Regions from separate parts of the Exiguobacterium artemiae 7-3 genome, predicted to be linked through region 3. Evidence: a T-box and tRNA genes for the amino acid it is inferred to sense, from the RefSeq annotation. Region 3 holds a T-box; the other regions hold tRNA genes.

Region 1 (4,605 bases), on a different contig from region 3:
TAGCCGTGGCTTTCTCGCAAGGTACCGTCAAGGTACGAGCATTACCTCTCGTACTTGTTCTTCCCTTACAACAGAGTTTTACGATCCGAAAACCTTCATCACTCACGCGGCGTTGCTCCATCAGACTTTCGTCCATTGTGGAAGATTCCCTACTGCTGCCTCCCGTAGGAGTCTGGGCCGTGTCTCAGTCCCAGTGTGGCCGATCACCCTCTCAGGTCGGCTATGCATCGTCGCCTTGGTGGGCCATTACCCCACCAACTAGCTAATGCACCGCAAGGCCATCCCAAGGTGACGCCGGAGCGCCTTTCATCATCAGACCATGCGGTCTGAAGAACTATTCGGTATTAGCTCCGATTTCTCGGAGTTATCCCAATCCTTGGGGCAGGTTCCTTACGTGTTACTCACCCGTCCGCCGCTCATTCCCCTCACTTCCCTCCGAAGAGTTCCGTGAGCTTCCTGCGCTCGACTTGCATGTATTAGGCACGCCGCCAGCGTTCGTCCTGAGCCAGGATCAAACTCTCCATAAAGTGTTTGACTTGCTCGTTTTTGTGACCGAAGTCACGTTGACGAAGCTTGCGCTTCATTCATTGTTTGTATCCGAAGATACGTTTTTTGCCTCATCGTTCAGTTTTCAAAGTTCGTCATAAAGATAAACAAATGGAGCCTAGCGGGATCGAACCGCTGACCTCCTGCGTGCAAGGCAGGCGCTCTCCCAGCTGAGCTAAGGCCCCATGAGATTATAAAATTGAATGGTGGGCCTAAGTGGACTCGAACCACCGACCTCACGCTTATCAGGCGTGCGCTCTAACCAGCTGAGCTATAGGCCCGTCAAAAGCAAACAAAATATGGTGCACCCTGAGAGATTCGAACTCCCGACCCCTTGATTCGTAGTCAAGTACTCTATCCAGCTGAGCTAAGGGTGCGATATGGTGCGGTCGAGAGGACTTGAACCTCCACAGTGTTGCCACCACTAGGCCCTCAACCTAGCGCGTCTACCATTCCGCCACGACCGCAAATATAAAGTTAGGAATTAAAAAATAAAATGGTGTGTCATGCAGGATTCGAACCTGCGACCCTCTGATTAAAAGTCAGATGCTCTACCAACTGAGCTAATGACACGAAAAACTGGGCTGGAAGGGATCGAACCTTCGCATGCTGGAATCAAAATCCAGTGCCTTACCACTTGGCCACAGCCCAAAAATGGCGGTCCTGACGGGATTCGAACCCGCGATCTCCTGCGTGACAGGCAGGCATGTTAACCGCTACACCACAGGACCACATTTTTGTGAAACTTAAGTATGAAATTAAAATGGTGGAGGATGACGGGATCGAACCGCCGACCCTCTGCTTGTAAGGCAGATGCTCTCCCAGCTGAGCTAATCCTCCGAAATGGTGACCCGTACGGGAATCGAACCCGTGATACCGCCGTGAAAGGGCGGTGTCTTAACCGCTTGACCAACGGGCCATTTAAAAACTGATAACTATTCTCAAGTAACAAATTCACATAAGAGGTCTGGCGGAGATGGAGGGATTCGAACCCTCGCACCAGTTTCCCGGCCTACACCCTTAGCAGGGGCGCCCCTTATAGCCACTTGGGTACATCTCCAAAAATAATGGCTCCGCAAGTAGGATTTGAACCTACGACCTACCGGTTAACAGCCGGTTGCTCTACCACTGAGCTATTGCGGAACGTGACGTTCGTTTCAGAACACTTTTCTATATTAGCAACTTTCTTTCTCTTCGTCAATGCTTTTTTAAAAAAGTTTTTAGTGACGAGAAGTTGTTTAGTTGCGGTCGTTTTGACGACTTCTATAATTTATCATGCTCCGAAATGAACGTCAACTACTTTTGTAAAAAATCTTTCCACGACATCGTCCGCAACGGTATCGTTCCGGATTCATCTTTCTTTTTCTTCTATATAATGTCCCGCATTTCTCACACTCATAAAGATGATTCTTTTTTTCCGTTTCTTCCAGACGCGGACTGTAGCGCAGTCCTCCGTATCGTTGTAGCCACTCTTTAAAATCCTGATCCTGGTGCCGATGTCCCATTCCGCGTAAGTGTAAATGGTAGTGGCACAGCTCATGAATGACGATTCCACGAAAGATATGACGGTCGACTAAATAGCTCCGATTGAAATCCAAATGATGATCCGTCAGAAAATAACGTCCACCAGTCGTCCGTAAGCGATTGTTAAAAAGTGCAATATGTCTAAAAGGTAAAGCAAACACGTCGAGCGAGAGTTGCTCGACGTATTGCTGCAACTCTTCGTTCGTCATGACGGACTGACCATCGTCAGACCGATCCGTCCTCGTTCCGGTTCGACACTCGTTACCCAAACGGTTACGATATCACCTACTGCAATGACATCAAGCGGATGTTTGACCCGTTTTTTACTGAGCTTCGAGATGTGGACAAGACCACTCTCCTTCACACCAATATCAACGAAAGCACCAAAGTCGAGCACATTGCGGACCGTCCCCTGGAACTCCATTCCGACTTGAATCATATCCAGCGATAAGACATCTTGACGCAGTAACGGCTTATCGAGCGCTTCCCGCGGATCCCGTTCTGGACGCTGCAATGCTTCAATGATGTCTCGTAATGTCGGCTCACCGACTTCAAGCAATTGAGCTGTGTCCGGTACGGATAATTCTCCGAGTCGAGTCCGTAAGTTTTCCGTTCCAACGCTCTGCAACGGCAAATCCAGTTGCTTAAACAAGGACTCAACGGTTTTATACTGTTCCGGGTGAATCGGTGTCCGATCAAGCGGATGACTGCCTTCCGGGATGCGCAAGAAGCCGGCTGCCTGTTCATATGCTTTTGCTCCTAAACGCGGGACTTTCAACAATTCTTTCCGGGAGGCGAAAGCCCCCAGTTCCGAGCGGCGTTCGACAATCTTTTTAGCTGTTGCTTTCGTAATCCCTGCGACGTAACCGAGCAATGACTCCGAGGCCGTATTGACGTCGACACCCACTTGGTTAACGACTGTCTCGACGACGAAATCGAGTGTTTCTTTTAACTTCGTCTGTGTGACATCATGTTGGTACTGTCCGACACCCACGGATTGTGGGTCCACTTTGACGAGCTCCGCCAATGGATCCTGCAAGCGTCGTGCAATCGAGATGGCTGACCGTTGCTCGACTTGTAAATCCGGAAACTCAGTGCGGGCAATTTCTGACGCCGAATAGATACTCGCCCCTGCCTCATCGACAATCGTAAAGGCAATTTGATCATGTCCTTTAATCCAGTCGGCGACAAAGGATTCCGTCTCGCGGGAAGCCGTCCCGTTTCCGATCGCAATCAATTCGATCCCGTACCGGTTTACTAGTTTCGTTAAGACTTGGCGTGCCTCATGTGCTTTTTGTTCCGACATCGTCAGATAGACGACACCCACTTCTTTTACTTCTCCTGTCGGATCAATCACTGCCCACTTACATCCGGTCCGGTACGCAGGATCAAGTCCTAACATCACTTTCCCTTTCATCGGTGGTTGCATATAGAGTTGTCGTAAGTTTTTTCCGAACACTTCAATCGCCTGGTTTTCTGCTTTATCGGTCAACTCATTCCGAAGTTCCCGTTCGATTGCCGGGAAAACTGATTTTTTATATCCCGTTTGGACGGCATCTTCGACCAACCGACGTTTTGGTTCTGCCAATCGGCTGAACGGCTTCAACAAGTATGGTAAAACATGTTGTTCTTCCAGGACGATTTTGACAGAAACGATTTTTAACGACTCGGCACGATTAATCGCTAAGATCCGATGTGGCACGATTTGCCGGATCCGTTCGCTGTACTCATAGTACTGGGCAAAGACACGTTTTTCGTCGACTGCGTCTTTTTTTAGTTTCGTGACGATATCTGCAAATCGGTAGGCTGTCTTCCGGATATGTTCCCGGACACTCGCCTGCTCGCCCCATTCTTCTGCTATGATGGCTTGTGCTCCAGCAATTGCCTCCCCTTCCGGATGCGCCGCTACATACTGGTTAAATTGTTGTTCGTCGTATGGTTTCGGTGAACGTAAAAAGTCAGAGAACGGGGTTAATCCCGCTTCACGGGCAATTTCTGCTTTTGTTCTCCGCTTCGGACGAAACGGTAAGTATAAGTCTTCAATTTGTTGTAATGTCGTGGCTCCATTCAAACTGTGTTTTAACTCAGACGTCAAAACACCCTGCTCTTCGATTTTCCGCAGGACATCTTCTCGTTTCGTTTCAAGTTGTGTGATGCTTTTATGGCGATCGAGGATTGCTTTGATTTCGACCTCATCGAGTTCACCGGTTTGTTCTTTACGGTATCTGGCGATAAACGGAATTGTTCCTCCGTCTTCCGTCAATTGTAAAACGGCTTTAACTTGTGCTGGTCTGATGTTCAATTCTGTTGCGATTCTCTTCTCCATTTTCCTCACCTCTCTGTTATTATACCGAAGAATCGATGGGACACAAAAAAGACCGATGCTTCCGCATCAGTCTTTTGAAAATACTTCGTTCGGTTCTACTTTGATGGCTTCCCGTAATTTTTGCAACGCACGACGCTGAAGACGCGACACATGCATTTGCGAAATTCCAAGGAGCTCTCCGGTTTCTTTTTGACTCATGTTGCGGTAAT
Region 2 (4,605 bases), on a different contig from region 3:
TGTAAGTTTCGAGACCGTCTGATTGGCAAATCCGTCAGGCATCAAAGTCGAGGAACGATGCGGAGTCCCGTAGGGACGAAGGTCACGATTTCACACTGCCAAGAAAAGCCTCTAGTGAGGTGGAAGGTGCCAGTACCGTAAACCGACACAGGTAGGCGGGATGAGAATTCTAAGACGCGCGGGATAACTCTCGTTAAGGAACTCGGCAAAATGGTCCCGTAACTTCGGGAGAAGGGACGCTCTACATTAAGTAGAGCCGCAGTGAATAGGCCCAAACGACTGTTTAGCAAAAACACAGGTCTCTGCTAAATCGCAAGATGACGTATAGGGGCTGACGCCTGCCCGGTGCTGGAAGGTTAAGGGGATGGGTTAGCGCAAGCGAAGCTTTGAACCGAAGCCCCAGTAAACGGCGGCCGTAACTATAACGGTCCTAAGGTAGCGAAATTCCTTGTCGGGTAAGTTCCGACCCGCACGAAAGGCGTAACGATTTGGGCACTGTCTCAACGAGAGACCCGGTGAAATCATAGTACCTGTGAAGATGCAGGTTACCCGCGACAGGACGGAAAGACCCCATGGAGCTTTACTACAGCCTGATATTGAGGCTTTGTGCATGATGTACAGGATAGGCGGGAGACGTCGAGACCGGAGCGCCAGCTTCGGAGGAGTCACCCTTGGGATACCGCCCTTCATGCATAGAGTCTCTAACTCGCAGCCGTCATCCGGCTGGAGGACCGTGTCAGGCGGGTAGTTTGACTGGGGCGGTCGCCTCCTAAACAGTAACGGAGGCGCCCAAAGGTTCCCTCAGAATGGTTGGAAATCATTCGTAGAGCGCAAAGGCAGAAGGGAGCTTGACTGCGAGACCTACAAGTCGAGCAGGGACGAAAGTCGGGCTTAGTGATCCGGTGGTTCCGCATGGAAGGGCCATCGCTCAACGGATAAAAGCTACCCTGGGGATAACAGGCTGATCTCCCCCAAGAGTCCACATCGACGGGGAGGTTTGGCACCTCGATGTCGGCTCATCGCATCCTGGGGCTGGAGTAGGTCCCAAGGGTTGGGCTGTTCGCCCATTAAAGCGGTACGCGAGCTGGGTTCAGAACGTCGTGAGACAGTTCGGTCCCTATCCGTCGTGGGCGCAGGAAATTTGAGGAGAGCTGTCCTTAGTACGAGAGGACCGGGATGGACGCACCGCTGGTGTACCAGTTGTTCCGCCAGGAGCATCGCTGGGTAGCTACGTGCGGACGGGATAAATGCTGAAAGCATCTAAGCATGAAGCCCCCTCCAAGATGAGATTTCCCTTTGAGTAATCAAGAAAGACCCCTCAGAGACGATGAGGTAGATAGGTCACGGGTGGAAGCATGGCGACATGCGGAGCTGAGTGATACTAATCGGTCGAGGCCTTGTTCTAGCAGATGATCTTGTTGATGACTTCAGTTTTGAGGGCGCGAGCCTTTCAAAAAAAGTGCTTGACGTTATGGAAACATAATGTTAAGATAATAGATGTCTGGTGGCGATAGCCAAGTGGTCACACCCGTTCCCATGCCGAACACGGAAGTTAAGCACTTGAACGCCGAAAGTAGTTGGGGGCTTCCCCCTGTGAGGATAGGACGCTGCCAGGCGATCGTTCCGCAATAGCTCAGTGGTAGAGCAACCGGCTGTTAACCGGTAGGTCGTAGGTTCAAATCCTACTTGCGGAGCCATTATATTACTTCTTCACCACATGCAATGGAGAGCTGTCCGAGTGGCCGAAGGAGCACGATTGGAAATCGTGTAGGCGTCACAAGCGTCTCAAGGGTTCGAATCCCTTGCTCTCCGCCATAACATTTTCAATTTCAAGATGGCCCGTTGGTCAAGCGGTTAAGACACCGCCCTTTCACGGCGGTATCACGGGTTCGATTCCCGTACGGGTCACCATTTTTATTAGCGCGGGGTGGAGCAGTCTGGTAGCTCGTTGGGCTCATAACCCAAAGGTCGTCGGTTCAAATCCGGCCCCCGCAATTACATACGGTCCTGTGGTGTAGCGGTTAACATGCCTGCCTGTCACGCAGGAGATCGCGGGTTCGAATCCCGTCAGGACCGCCATTTTTATTTACCGAAAAATTTTAGTATGGCTTTGTAGCTCAGTCGGTAGAGCAGAGGACTGAAAATCCTCGTGTCGGCGGTTCGATTCCGTCCAAAGCCACCATATGATTTTTAGATGATTTTCCCATTGTGGGGGGGTAGCGAAGTGGCTAAACGCGGCGGACTGTAAATCCGCTCCCTCGGGTTCGGCGGTTCGAATCCGCCCCCCCCCACCACTTTTAGGGGCATAGTTTAGCGGTAGAACTACGGTCTCCAAAACCGTCAGCGCGGGTTCGATTCCTGCTGCCCCTGTTCTATTATTATGGCGGTTGTGGCGAAGTGGTTAACGCACCGGATTGTGATTCCGGCATTCGTGGGTTCAATTCCCATCAGTCGCCCTTTTATTATTGGGCTGTGGCCAAGTGGTAAGGCACTGGATTTTGATTCCAGCATGCGAAGGTTCGATCCCTTCCAGCCCAGCTTTTGTGCGGAAGTAGTTCAGTGGTAGAATACGACCTTGCCAAGGTCGGGGTCGCGGGTTCGAATCCCGTCTTCCGCTCCAATGAGTGGCGCCATAGCCAAGTGGTAAGGCAGAGGACTGCAACTCCTCTATCGTCAGTTCGATTCTGACTGGCGCCTCCAATTCCTAATTTAATGTTTATGCAAGAGATTGTGCCGGTGTGGCGGAACTGGTAGACGCGCACGACTCAAAATCGTGTTCCTTTGGAGTGTCGGTTCGATTCCGACCACCGGTATCTTGCGGGTGTAGTTTAGTGGTAAAACCTCAGCCTTCCAAGCTGATGATGAGGGTTCGATTCCCTTCACCCGCTTACCTAAAAAGAGCAACGTGTCGTTTTTAATTGACACTTTGCTCTTTTTGTTTAGCATGGAGATAAACAAGCGAAAGGAGAGATACGATGCAGTGGGAATTGTTGAAAAAAGAATTGCAGATGTATGCCAAAGAGATTGGTATTGATGAATTCCGTATTACGACAGCTGATCCTTTTTTAGTGATGAAACAGCGTCTCATTCAACAACAAGAAAAAGGGTATGCTTCTGGATTTGAAGAGCCTGATCTTGAACGGCGGACGACACCAACGCTGTTGCTGGATGATGCCGTCTCCATTATCGCAATCGCCGTCGCTTATCCAAGTAAGCTCAAAGATGCTCCGCGTGGAAAAGAAGGAGAACGGCGCGGGATTTTTGGACGTTCTTCTTGGGGACTGGACTACCATCAGGCTCTGAAGCAGCGATTGACATTGCTGGAAGAAAAAATTCAAGAGCTGAACCCGGGAGCCCGATCGCGTTCGATGGTCGATACGGGAGAACTGGTCGATCGTGCGGTCGCCGAACGAGCCGGTATTGGATTCAGCGGAAAAAACTGTTCCATCATCAGTGAAGAGCACGGTTCTTATCTATATCTCGGTGAACTGATCACGGATTGTTATCTTCCGCCGGACGAACCTGTAGAAGAACTGTGTGGTTCGTGCAATAAATGTCTCGATGCTTGTCCGACGGATGCACTGATTGAACCTGGTGTCATCGATGCAAAACGGTGTATCTCCTTCATCACACAAACGAAGACACTGATTCCTGAACACTTCCGATATGCTTTAGGAAATCGGTTATACGGTTGCGATACCTGTCAGCAAGTCTGTCCATACAACCGGAAAAAACATGCGACACAACACAGCGAACTGCAACCTGATCCGGAACAGGTCAAACCGTTACTGATTCCGTTGCTCTCCCTTAGTAATCGTGAATTTAAAACACGGTTTGGTTCATTATCGGGTGCATGGCGCGGAAAAAAACCAATTCAACGTAATGCCGTCTGTGCGCTCGTTCATTATCAAGACCGGACGGCACTCGAGGCTTTACGAGTAATGGCTGAAACCGATCAGCGAGAAGATATGCGAGCCCTTGCCATCTGGGCAATCGGTCGGATTGCCGGTCAAGAAGCGGAAGTCTATATCCAAGGGCGGCTGTTGACTGATTTAGCGGAAGATGTTCAAGTGGAAGGGAATCGTTTGCTTGAGGAATGGGGGAGCGGGCATGCCGTATAAAAAACTGACATATACGTTTGGCGAGCTGGTCATCGGGTGGGAAGAAGAGGAAGTCGTCTATCTCGATTTTGGACATGACATGAATCGTCTGAAGCAACATCTTGATGAAGCTGCTTATTATGAGGCACCGTTGCCCGGTTTTCTAGCCGACGCGCTTAACGCATATGAACAAGGACAGCCGGAAGCATTGAATACCATTCCTTGCCGGCTGGAGGTTACTGCTTTCCAGCAACGTGTCTTGGAAGCGTTAAAATTGATACCGTTCGGACAGACAGCGAGTTATGGACAACTTGCACGAATGATTGGTTCCGACAAGGCGGCACGTGCAGTCGGTGGCGCCTTGAATCGGAATCCCATCGCTTTGATTTATCCATGTCACCGGATTATTGGGACAACCGGTAAAATGACGGGTTTTGCCAGCGGCATTGCCCATAAAGAAGCGCTGCTTGCGCATGAGTTAGGAGAGAAGAATTAATATGGCTAT
Region 3 (4,605 bases):
TAAAGCCTTTTTCTAAAAAAACTTTTTAAAAAATCAGAAGGGGGAAATCTCCCCCTTCCTACTTATCCTTGAATGACTTCAAGACCACCCATGTATGGGCGAAGTACTTCTGGAATAACAACTGATCCATCTGCTTGTTGATAGTTCTCAAGAATTGCCGCTACTGTCCGTCCGACCGCAAGTGCTGATCCGTTTAACGTATGTACGAATTCCGGTTTGGCATTCGCTTCCCGGCGGAAACGGATTTGTGCCCGGCGTGCTTGGAAATCTTCAAAGTTTGAGCAAGAAGAAATCTCACGGTAAACACCTTGGCTCGGCATCCAAACTTCGATATCATACTTCTTCGCAGCTGTGAAACCAAGATCCGCTGTACACATGCTGAGGACTTGATACGGGAGTTTGAGTAATTTCAAGACGTCCTCTGCTTGTCCTGTCAATAATTCGAGCTGTTCATATGATTCTTCCGGTTTGACGAAGCGGACCAGTTCCACTTTGTTGAATTGGTGCTGACGGATTAACCCGCGGGTATCACGGCCGGCAGAACCTGCTTCAGACCGGAAACATTGGCTGTAGGCTGCATAACCGATTGGTAATTGATCCGCTGACAGAATTTCGTCCCGGTGCATGTTCGTCACAGGTACTTCTGCTGTCGGGACGAGGAAATAGTTTGTGTCTTCGACTTTGAACGCATCTTCCTCAAACTTTGGAAGTTGCCCCGTTCCTGTCATAGAATCGCGGTTGACCATCAGTGGAGGCAGGATTTCCGTATAACCATTTTTATCCTGGTGTAAATCCATCATGAAGTTGATTAAGGCCCGCTCGAGACGCGCACCGGCGCCGCGGTAAAAGACGAAGCGACTGCCCGTTACTTTTCCGGCCCGTTCGACATCAACGATTTTTAACTGCTCCATCAAATCCCAGTGCGGTACAGCTTCAAAATCAAATGCCGGTTTGTCACCGACTTCCCGGATGACGACATTATCGTCTTCCGTAGAACCGATTGGCACACTATCATGGGGAATGTTTGGAATCCCGAGCAACAACAGGTTCAGTGTCGCTTCGACTTCACGCAATTCTTCATCAAGCGCTTTGACTTCATCGCCGACTTGACGCATTGCCGAAATCGCCTCATCCGCATTTTCTTTGTTGCGTTTCAGTTCTGCGATTTTTTTTGTTGCTTCATTGCGTTCTGCTTTCAGAACTTCTGTTTTCGCAATCAGTTCCCGGCGCTTTTCATCAAGTGCGATGAACCGGTTCATGTCCGTTAAATCTTCCCCCCGGTGTGCTAGTTTTTCTTGGATTGCGTCAAAATCCTGACGCAGACGTTTAATATCAATCATCTTATTTCCTCCTTTTTTTCAATAAAAAAAGGCAATCCATCCCTCTCCGGTTCTAAAAAACCGAAGAGGGACGAATCACCTGGATCCGCGTTGCCACCCTCATTGCTAGTCGTACTAGCCAACTCTAAAGACGCGATAACGGGCGTACCCGCACCTTGTTCGCAAGGTGTGTGATCCGGTTCGATTCAAAGTATCCTTCTGACTAGTTCGCACCACCCACTAGCTCTCTTAACAGAATAAATGCTTCTACTTGGTCCGTTCATGACATCATTATGAGATTAGCTTTACTTTACACTATCCCCTTTAAGGTTGACAAGGGTTGGTTGATGAATCGCTTGACTGATTTTTTTGGACCAGGCCGAAACTGCACGGAACAAGCGGGTCTGGAAGCTTGCCAGTTCAATCTTTTCAACACTGGTTACAGTGGCCTGAGGGACGGAAAATCCGGGTAAGTACCGTCCGGCGTCTTCCACTTGGACCGTCCCGATGATTTCGCCCTGCTTTAACGGTGCTTCGGCTTTTGAAAATTGAAAGACGGGCGGATGGGATTTCGTCTGATTTTTTAATACCGTCACGTACAAAGCGGTTTTCGTCACAACATCGTAGCGGGTTTGTTTGGCCCCTCGGATTGGTAACGCGCCTTTGATTTGTTCTCCTTTTCCGTAATACGTCAACGGTTCAAAAGAAGAAAAACCATAATCGAGCAGTTTTTTGGTTTCTGCGAATCGGGCTTTATCCGATTTGGTTCGCATGACGACCGAAACGAGCGTCAAATTGCCACGTGTCGCGACACTCGCGAAACAGTAACCGGCAAGATCCGTCGTTCCGGTCTTCATTCCCCGCATTCCACTGTAAGCGTACGGTTGACGCGGTAACATCTTATTGGAGTTTTCCACTTTTTCTCCGTTGATTGTGACCACTGAGCGTTTCGTGACATCTAATACATCCGGATAGTCTTGAATGTAACGGATGATCAAAAGCGAGATATCCATCGCCGTCATCAAGTTCGTTCCCGGTAATGTCGCATCGACAGCATCCAGTCCCGATGCATTCGCATATTCCGTGTCTTTCATCCCTAGTGCAGCTGCTGTTTCATTCATCCGTTCGACGAATTGTTTTTCCGTTCCTGCCATGACTTCTGCCAGTAGGACGGCCGCATCGTTGGCCGATTTAATGAAGGCTGCATCATACAGTTCCCGAATCGTATACGTTGTTTTCCGAATCGGCAGACGGGCAATTCCTTGTGTTTTCGCGAGCTTCAGCACTTTTCCGCTTGGTCGGACCGTCTGATTCCATGACAGCTTTTTTTGCTCAATTTGCTGACGGACTAAATAAAGTGTCATCAATTTTGTCATCGAAGCCGGCGGCAGAGCCAAATCAGCCTGTTCAGCCAATAAAATCTTACCTGTCACAGCATCGACCATTATGTAAGATTCCGCCTGAATGTCCGGTGTTTCCGCATAGCCTGTCATCGGTGACAAACCAGCAGTCAGTATAAGTACACTCAGGAAGAGTGTGAAAAGACGTTTCATCGGTCCTCTCCTTCAAATGATGTTCTATCTTTTCAGTGTAGCATAAAAAAAGAAACCGACAGCCGGAAACTGACGGTTTCTCTTTTACTTTTGATCAAATCGAAACAGCTGTCCGCTGTCTGATTTTTTGAATGAAATAGTCATGAAGACGTCGATCTGAAGTTAACTCTGGATGGAAGGAGCAGGCGAGATGGAGATCCGTCTCGACGGCAACGGCTGCTGCACCCATCGTAGCTAAGACACGTACCCCTTCTCCCACCTGTTCGACAAAAGGAGCCCGGATAAAAACAGCTTCGATGTCCTGCCCCACTCCTTCGACAATCAAGGATGTTTCAAAACTGTCGACTTGTCTTCCAAACGCATTTCGCTTTACCGTCATCGGGATGGCTCGTAAATGTGCAGGACCTTCACTCAATTCACTTGCCAGTAAGATCATCCCGGCACATGTACCGAACATCGGCAATGTGTCGACTTGACGCCGCAAGACATCCAGCAGTCCATACCGATCCATCAACCGGCGTATCGTCGTTGATTCTCCGCCCGGTAAGATTAAGCCGTCGATCCCGTCCAAGTCCGCAGCCGACTTGACGATCATCGTTTTGACTCCGAGTGCATGAAGCATCTCCTGATGTTCGCGTACGGCACCTTGGACAGCTAATATACCAATCACCATCCGCGTGGTGCCATCCGTTCTTCAAACGGCATCGACGTCACATCAATTCCTTTCATTGCTGTCCCGAGTCCTCTCGAAAGGTGGGCGATCCGTTCGAAATCATCTTTATACGTCACGGCTTCAACGATAGCTTTCGCGACACGTTCCGGATGTTCCGACTTAAAGATACCAGAACCTACAAACACACCATCAGCTCCGAGATGCATCATCAACGCGGCATCGGCTGGGGTCGCAATTCCACCAGCTGCAAAATTCACGACCGGAAGACGTCCTGTTGTCTGAATCTGTTGTAACACTTCGTAAGGTGCTCCCCACTCTTTAGCACGTGTCATCAATTCGTCGGGTTGTGAATGGAGAATCTGATGGAGTTGCGCCTGAATCTTCCGCATATGACGGACAGCTTCCACGACATTGCCCGTCCCGGGTTCCCCTTTTGTCCGAATCATTGCCGCCCCTTCTGCAATTCGTCGTGCCGCCTCCCCTAAATCACGGGCTCCACAGACAAACGGGACCGTAAACGACGACTTCAACAAATGATATTCTTCGTCTGCTGGTGTCAGGACTTCACTTTCATCGATAAAATCGACGCCTAATGATTCAAGAACCCGTGCTTCCACGATATGTCCGATGCGGCACTTAGCCATCACCGGAATCGACACTGCCTGCAAGACGTCTTCTGTAATCAGTGGATCGGCCATCCGTGCCACTCCACCATCACGCCGGATATCGGACGGTACCCGTTCCAGTGCCATGACGGCCACCGCACCAGCAGCTTCTGCGATTTTAGCCTGCTCTGCATTCACGACATCCATGATGACGCCACCTTTTTGCATTTCGGCCATCCCCCGTTTGACACGATCTGATCCTTGTTGTCGTTCCATCATTTTGAACTCCCCCTAGACATTAATAGTATTTCCAATCGGTGATACTTTTTAGTATATTCTTCGTTGACTATTTTAAAAGTATCAGTTTATGATGAATTAACCAGGTCAGTAAAAAGGAGATAATCTATGGACATGTTATCGTTTGCGTTAATACGGGAGGGCAACCGTCCGTTGTA

The links. A T-box is a leader RNA that pairs with one kind of tRNA and senses whether it is charged. The one in region 3 lies ahead of serS (serine--tRNA ligase), so its partner is inferred to be a tRNA-Ser.
Region 1: it encodes a tRNA-Ser, which carries the amino acid that the T-box ahead of serS (serine--tRNA ligase) is inferred to sense. The anticodon was not compared.
Region 2: it encodes a tRNA-Ser, which carries the amino acid that the T-box ahead of serS (serine--tRNA ligase) is inferred to sense. The anticodon was not compared.

What each region holds. Positions count from the first base shown of each region.
Region 1 covers NZ_KK211190.1:253,041-257,645, reverse strand. The annotation lists rRNA gene P402_RS0102360 (16S ribosomal RNA) at 1-527, opposite strand, end outside; tRNA gene P402_RS0102350 (tRNA-Ala) at 659-731, opposite strand; tRNA gene P402_RS0102345 (tRNA-Ile) at 751-827, opposite strand; tRNA gene P402_RS0102340 (tRNA-Arg) at 847-923, opposite strand; tRNA gene P402_RS0102335 (tRNA-Leu) at 928-1,013, opposite strand; tRNA gene P402_RS0102330 (tRNA-Lys) at 1,044-1,119, opposite strand; tRNA gene P402_RS0102325 (tRNA-Gln) at 1,126-1,197, opposite strand; tRNA gene P402_RS0102320 (tRNA-Asp) at 1,202-1,277, opposite strand; tRNA gene P402_RS0102315 (tRNA-Val) at 1,311-1,386, opposite strand; tRNA gene P402_RS0102310 (tRNA-Glu) at 1,391-1,465, opposite strand; tRNA gene P402_RS0102305 (tRNA-Ser) at 1,515-1,606, opposite strand; tRNA gene P402_RS0102300 (tRNA-Asn) at 1,615-1,689, opposite strand; gene P402_RS0102295 (SprT family protein) at 1,839-2,279, opposite strand; gene P402_RS0102290 (Tex family protein) at 2,276-4,396, opposite strand; gene sigB (RNA polymerase sigma factor SigB) at 4,463-4,605, opposite strand, start outside.
Region 2 covers NZ_KK211190.1:2,349,911-2,354,515, reverse strand. The annotation lists rRNA gene P402_RS0113250 (23S ribosomal RNA) at 1-1,405, shown strand, start outside; rRNA gene rrf (5S ribosomal RNA) at 1,501-1,616, shown strand; tRNA gene P402_RS0113240 (tRNA-Asn) at 1,623-1,697, shown strand; tRNA gene P402_RS0113235 (tRNA-Ser) at 1,725-1,815, shown strand; tRNA gene P402_RS0113230 (tRNA-Glu) at 1,837-1,911, shown strand; tRNA gene P402_RS0113225 (tRNA-Met) at 1,922-1,995, shown strand; tRNA gene P402_RS0113220 (tRNA-Asp) at 2,004-2,079, shown strand; tRNA gene P402_RS0113215 (tRNA-Phe) at 2,107-2,182, shown strand; tRNA gene P402_RS0113210 (tRNA-Tyr) at 2,211-2,294, shown strand; tRNA gene P402_RS0113205 (tRNA-Trp) at 2,300-2,370, shown strand; tRNA gene P402_RS0113200 (tRNA-His) at 2,384-2,456, shown strand; tRNA gene P402_RS0113195 (tRNA-Gln) at 2,467-2,538, shown strand; tRNA gene P402_RS0113190 (tRNA-Gly) at 2,546-2,620, shown strand; tRNA gene P402_RS0113185 (tRNA-Cys) at 2,627-2,700, shown strand; tRNA gene P402_RS0113180 (tRNA-Leu) at 2,733-2,813, shown strand; tRNA gene P402_RS0113175 (tRNA-Gly) at 2,818-2,888, shown strand; gene queG (tRNA epoxyqueuosine(34) reductase QueG) at 2,976-4,121, shown strand; gene P402_RS0113165 (methylated-DNA--[protein]-cysteine S-methyltransferase) at 4,111-4,596, shown strand; gene trmL (tRNA (uridine(34)/cytosine(34)/5-carboxymethylaminomethyluridine(34)-2'-O)-methyltransferase TrmL) at 4,598-4,605, shown strand, end outside.
Region 3 covers NZ_JHZS01000007.1:3,322-7,926, reverse strand. The annotation lists gene serS (serine--tRNA ligase) at 63-1,340, opposite strand; T-box leader at 1,404-1,612, opposite strand; gene P402_RS0100925 (D-alanyl-D-alanine carboxypeptidase family protein) at 1,625-2,872, opposite strand; gene pdxT (pyridoxal 5'-phosphate synthase glutaminase subunit PdxT) at 2,967-3,545, opposite strand; gene pdxS (pyridoxal 5'-phosphate synthase lyase subunit PdxS) at 3,539-4,426, opposite strand; gene pdxR (MocR-like pyridoxine biosynthesis transcription factor PdxR) at 4,556-4,605, shown strand, end outside.